DNA from 2 places in the Kluyvera chengduensis genome. Region 2 is predicted to be linked to the other one. Evidence: predicted binding sites of a transcription regulator. Region 2 holds the regulator's gene; the other holds the start of a gene.
What was found. Region 2 encodes CRP, which controls carbon source genes, mostly activating them, when cyclic AMP is high. Its sites were predicted from a motif close to ATGTGANNNNNNTCACAT; they were not measured.
Positions count from the first base shown of each region.

Region 1: a site for CRP is predicted at 1,633-1,650, ahead of ACH1XZ_RS12075 (PTS sugar transporter subunit IIB). Genes of this name have one in related genera too.

Region 1 covers NZ_JBIQOI010000003.1:232,720-235,822, reverse strand. The annotation lists gene ACH1XZ_RS12080 (PTS sugar transporter subunit IIC) at 1-1,219, opposite strand, end outside; gene ACH1XZ_RS12075 (PTS sugar transporter subunit IIB) at 1,232-1,546, opposite strand; gene ACH1XZ_RS12070 (LacI family DNA-binding transcriptional regulator) at 1,843-2,793, shown strand; gene ACH1XZ_RS12065 (YicS family protein) at 2,870-3,103, opposite strand, start outside.
Region 2 covers NZ_JBIQOI010000010.1:125,335-128,437, reverse strand. The annotation lists gene ACH1XZ_RS20135 (phosphoribulokinase) at 1-249, shown strand, start outside; gene ACH1XZ_RS20130 (OsmC family protein) at 346-750, opposite strand; gene crp (cAMP-activated global transcriptional regulator CRP) at 1,055-1,687, shown strand; gene ACH1XZ_RS20120 (YccS/YhfK family putative transporter) at 1,743-3,103, shown strand, end outside.

The DNA of each region.
Region 1 (3,103 bases), on a different contig from region 2:
CAGAGATCAGCATACAGATAACGCACATCACTACCGGACTTAACGCCCAGTTTGCCGCCCAGGAAGCACCGATAGGCGCAGGCGTGGTCCACGGCGTCAGCGAAACCACCTGTGCCAACCAGCCGAGACGGGTAGCGGTATAGGCGAGAACGGCGTTAACCATTGGAATGCAGACAAACGGAATAAACATCATCGGGTTCATAATAATCGGCGCGCCGAACAGAATCGGTTCGTTGATATTAAAGAAGCTTGGGACGACGCCCATTTTACCGATGGTACGCAGGTGCGCGACACGGCTACGCAGCAGCAGGAACGCCAGCGGTAAGGTACAGCCTACGCCGCCAATCAGCAGGTAGTGATCCCAGAAACCTTGCAGGTAGACATGCGGCAGAACGGTACCCGCCGCCAGCGCGGCCTGGTTGGCGGAGAGGTTCGCCATCCAGAATGGGTTCATGATCCCGGTGACAATCAGCGAGCCGTGGATCCCGGCGAACCAGAAAATCTGGCACATCAGTACTGACAGCAGAATTGCAGGCAGGGAGTCAGAAGCAGAAACCAGCGGTGCCAGTACGTGCATAATTGCCTGCGGCAGAATCATACCGGTCTGCGCTTCAATGAACAGGTTCAGCGGGTGCAGCGTACCAATCACCACCAGAACCGGAATCAGGATCTCAAAGGAACGCGCCACGCCGGTCGGGACTTCTTTCGGCAAACGAATGGTGACGTTGTTCTGCTTAAGCCAGGCGTACACGCGAGTGGAGTAAATCGCGGTAATCAGCGCAGTGAAAATCCCCTGACCAGACAGATACTGGGTGGAAATCTTGCCGTCTGCGTACGGCGCGGCAACCAGCAGGAAGGCCATAAACGCCAGCAGGCCGGACATCACCGGGTCGAGGTTAAACTGACGACCGAGGCTTGCCCCGATACCGACGGAGATAAAGAAGGTCATCACGCCCATGCTGAGGTTAAACGGCAGCATCAGCTGATCGCGATAGTGAGCGGAGAAATCGAGCCAGCCGCGGGCAAAACCGTTGGTCGTATCCGGTGAGAACGGCGGGAAAATAAACACCAGCATGAACGAGCCGATTATCATAAACGGCAGCGCGGCGGTAAAACCATCGCGAATGGCGATGACATATTTTTGCTGTCCGAGACGGCCAGCCAGCGGGGTAATGGATTGCTCAATAACGGCAACCATAGATTGATAAAGAGAACTCATTTGGAAACCCTTTTAGTGCGCTGCGGAAATCAGCGACAGAGCGTAATCGAGTACTTTGTCACCCCGTTGCATTCCGTAGTCCATGGTATCAATTGCCTGGACGGGAATATTTTGGGTGGCGGCCTTTTCTGACAAACTTTTTAACATGTACTTCACCTGCGGACCCAGTAACACCACCTGATATTGCGGGTACTGGATGTCAAATTCGGACACGCCATAGGCATCAATTTTCACCGGCAAGTCCCGTTCTTTCGCGGCTTCCACCATTTTTCTGACCAGCATACTGGTCGACATTCCGGCGGAGCAGCAGAGCATAATTTTGTACATCTATGACCATCCTCTAAATGTAAAAAGTTGTTGCGATTGTGATTTGATATGAAACTGAAACCGGTTTCTATTCATAAAACTTAGAACTGTGATATTCATCAATTTCTCATGCTTATGAGACTAATTATTTCGTCCTGGCTCACAAAAAATTGTCGTTTTGAGACTAAATGGACATCAAATGGATAATCGGTTTCCATGAAAAAAAGGAAACGGATATACTACCGACAGCTATAATTTGAGCCGTTGCTGTACCGAGGATTTACAAGGCAAGCCGTGTGCCTTTTCAGGGGAGAATGATGTCTACAATCAACGATGTATCACGTCTGGCCGGAGTGTCTAAGGCCACAGTTTCGCGTGTGTTGAGCGGTTCACGAGGAGTAAAGGAGGCTAGCCGGCTTGCGGTTTTACGTGCGGTTGATGAGCTTAATTATCGGCCCAACGTGATTGCCCAATCGCTGCTGAGTCAGTCCACCGGCTGCATTGGCGTCATTTGTGCGATGGAGAATATTAACCAGACCACCGGCTATCTCTACGCGCTGGAAAAGCAATTTAGCCAGCATCAGAAACACCTGCTGCTGCGTTTTGCCAATACGCGAACCGGCGTGATGTCGGCACTCGATGAATTGACCAGCGGGCTGTGCGATGACGTGCTGGTGATCGGGGCGCGTTTTCCGCTGGAAGTCGATAGCGACAATGTGGTGCTGATTGACTGCCCTGAAGCGGAAAACACCAACAGCATCCAGTTCGATCACGTCTTTGCCGCGGAAACCGCCTGCAACTATCTCGCAAGCCAGGGCCGCCGCCAGATTGCGCTGATTCAGCCGTTGGGCAGCGGTTTTGCCGACGACGTGCTGCTGGGCTATAAGCAGGGGCTGGAGAAAAACTTTCTGCCGTTTAATCGCAACCTGGTGTTCATGGACAGCAACTCTTCGACCGTGGCGTTGCAGGAACTGCTAAACAATGCCAGCACCGTCAACTTCAATGCGCTGCTGGTGGCCGATGAACAGGAAGCGCAGCGGGTGATCCCGCAACTCCTGGCGTTCAACAAACGGGTGCCGGAAGATGTGATGGTCTTTAGCCTTGCGGGGACGCTGCATCTGCCGGGCATTCCGACCATTCCGGCTATCGAATACTCGATGGACGCCATTGCCGCGCGCATTGTGCACTGGCTGGAAGAGAAAACACAGATGCCGGGAAATAACGCATTTCGTGGTGATTTGATTATTCCGGAGATGCATAAACGCTAATGATGTCGCCATCAGGCGTTGTGCGGCACGTTGCCGGATAGCCGTTTTAGCTTATCCGGCCAACGATTACTGAATGTTATTTGGTGGGGCACTGAATGCTTTTAATCGCCTTTTCATAGGCAGAACGATCGTTCTTATCCAGCGCCCGGGTGGCGCTCTGCACCGCGATTTTGTTGTCTTTTGACTCCAGTACGCGGTTGGCAAACGTGGAATCACTTAACCCACTGCTTGCCGGGCAATTCTGCTTCACGTCTTTTACCACCTGCTGTTTTTGCTGCTCAAACTTCAGCCCCTCCAGCGGTGCGGCCAG
Region 2 (3,103 bases):
CAGCGCGTGCCAACGGTCGATACCTCTAACCCGTTTGCAGCCAAAAGCATTCCGTCACTGGACGAGAGTTTCGTGGTGATTCACTTCCGTAATCTCGACCACATCGACTTCCCATGGCTACTGGCCATGTTGCAGGGGTCATTCATCTCACATATGAATACGCTGGTCGTTCCCGGTGGGAAAATGGTGCTGGCAATGGAATTAATCATGACGCCGCTGGTGCAGCGGCTGATGGAAGGCAGGAAATAGCATCAAGACCAGGTAGCCCGGACGAGGTGCGCTAGTACCGACTCCGGGAATGACCCCGGCGTCACTGCGTTCGGCCGGGCTACGTCTGGCATGTAATCAGCCTTCGATCACTTCGTAAGAGTGAGTGATATTCACCGCTTTTTCGAGCATCAGCGCCACCGAGCAGTATTTCTCAGCAGACAGATCCACCGCACGCGATACCGCCGCATCCTTCAGATCTTTACCGGTGACGATAAAGTGCAGGTTAATGTGCGTAAACAGACGAGGCGCTTCTTCACGGCGCTCAGAGGTGAGCTTCACTTCGCAGTCGGTCACGTCATTGCGACCTTTTTGCAGGATAGAAACAACGTCAATCGCACTGCAACCACCGGCGGCCATCAGCACGACTTCCATCGGGCTCGGCGCTTTATCGCCAGAGTTACCGTCCATCAAAATTTGGTGGCCAGAAGCAGACTCACCGAGGAAGGTTAACCCTTCAACCCATTTCACACGTGCTTGCATAATATTTAACTCCCAGGTTGCAATTTTCTTCTCAGATTACGCGCACATAACAATTCTCGCAATGGAAGGCGATCGCCGTCATGCTGAAGCGAGACACCAGGAGACACACGGCTAAAGCTATGCTAAAACAGTCGGGATGCTACGGTAATACATAAACGTACTGCATGTATGCAGAGGACATCACATTACAGGCTGCGACCCTATTCGACAGCCGACTTCCCAGGTAACGGGAAGGATACTATTGCAACCAGTGGCTGCAATGTTTTTGCCGCTGGGAAGAGCTTATAACAGAGGATAACCGCGCATGGTGCTTGGCAAACCGCAAACAGACCCTACTCTCGAATGGTTCTTGTCTCATTGCCATATTCATAAGTACCCATCGAAGAGCACGCTGATTCACCAGGGTGAAAAAGCAGAGACGCTGTATTACATCGTAAAAGGCTCCGTGGCTGTACTCATCAAGGACGAAGAAGGCAAAGAGATGATCCTCTCTTACCTCAACCAGGGCGATTTTATCGGCGAGCTGGGCCTGTTCGAAGAAGGCCAGGAACGCAGCGCATGGGTACGAGCAAAAACCGCTTGTGAAGTTGCTGAAATCTCTTATAAAAAATTCCGTCAGCTGATCCAGGTTAACCCGGACATTCTGATGCGTCTCTCTTCTCAGATGGCGCGTCGTCTGCAGGTCACCTCTGAAAAAGTGGGTAACCTGGCCTTCCTGGACGTAACCGGTCGTATCGCTCAGACCCTGCTGAACCTGGCTAAACAGCCTGACGCCATGACCCACCCAGACGGTATGCAGATCAAAATCACCCGTCAGGAAATTGGTCAGATCGTTGGCTGCTCCCGTGAAACCGTGGGCCGTATTCTGAAAATGCTGGAAGATCAGAACCTGATCTCCGCACACGGCAAAACCATTGTCGTTTACGGTACCCGCTAATCCGGCCCAAAATGGCGTATTGTAAAAGCAATACGCCATTTTTGTTTTTCCCCCTATGTGGCGCAGGCTGATTTACCACCCGGAAGTCAACTATGCACTGCGGCAAACGCTGGTGTTATGTCTGCCGGTTGCTATCGGACTTCTGCTCGGCCATCTCCAGCAGGGTTTGCTGTTTTCATTGGTGCCCGCCTGCTGCAATATCGCCGGTCTCGACACTCCGCATAAGCGCTTCTTTAAACGCCTGATTATCGGTGGCTGTCTGTTCGCCGGATGCAGTCTTGCCGTTCAGCTGTTGTTGGCGCGCGACATCCCCTTGCCGTTGATTCTCACCGGGCTGGCGCTGCTGCTGGGCGTTACGGCGGAAATCAGCGCGCTGCACGGGCGGCTACTACCCGCCTCGCTCATCGCGTCTATCTTTACCCTAAGCCTTGCGGGAAATATGCCCATCTGGGAGCCCTTGCTGCTCTACGCGCTGGGTACGCTGTGGTACGGAGTATTTAACTGGTGGTGGTTCTGGATGTGGCGCGAACAGCCGCTGCGGGAATCACTGAGCTTGCTTTACCGCCAGCTCGCCGAATACTGTGAAGCGAAATATAGCCTGCTGACGCAGCATACCGACCCGGGCACCGCGCTGCCGCCGTTGCTGACTCGCCAGCAGAAAGTGGTGGATCTGATTTCCCAATGCTATCAGCAGTTGCACATGCTTGCGGCTAACCAGCATAACGATTACAAGCGCCTGCTGCGCGCCTTCCAGGTGGGGCTCGATTTACAGGAACATATCTCTGTCAGCCTGCACCAGCCCGAAGAGGTACAAAAGCTGGTTGAACGCAGCCACGCCGAAGCGGTGATCCGCTGGAACGCCCAGACCGTTGCGGCGCGCCTGAGGGTACTGGCGGACGATATTCTCTATCACCGCTACCCCACCCGCTTCAATATGGATAAACAAATAGGCGCGCTGGAGAAAATCGCCGACCAGCATCCAGACAACCCGGTCGGCCAGTTTTGCGCATGGCACTTCAGCCGCATCGCCCGCGTGCTACGCTCTCAGCGACCGCTCTACCCGCGCAACCTGATGGCCGATAAACAGCGACGTCTACCGCTATTCGCAGCGCTTAAAAGCTATCTGTCGCTGAAATCCCCGGCGCTGCGTAATGCCGCTCGACTCAGCGTAATGCTCAGCATCGCCAGCCTGATGGGTGCCGCGCTGCATCTGCCGAAGCCTTACTGGATCCTGATGACGGTGCTGCTGGTCACGCAAAACGGCTATGGCGCGACCCGCGTGCGTATTTTCCATCGTGCGGCGGGCACGCTGGCGGGGTTAGTGATTGCCGCCGTCGTCCTGCACTTCCACACCTCAGAAGGGCTAGCGTTATCGGGCATGCTGATCGTCACGTTGGGGAGCTACCTGATTATCCG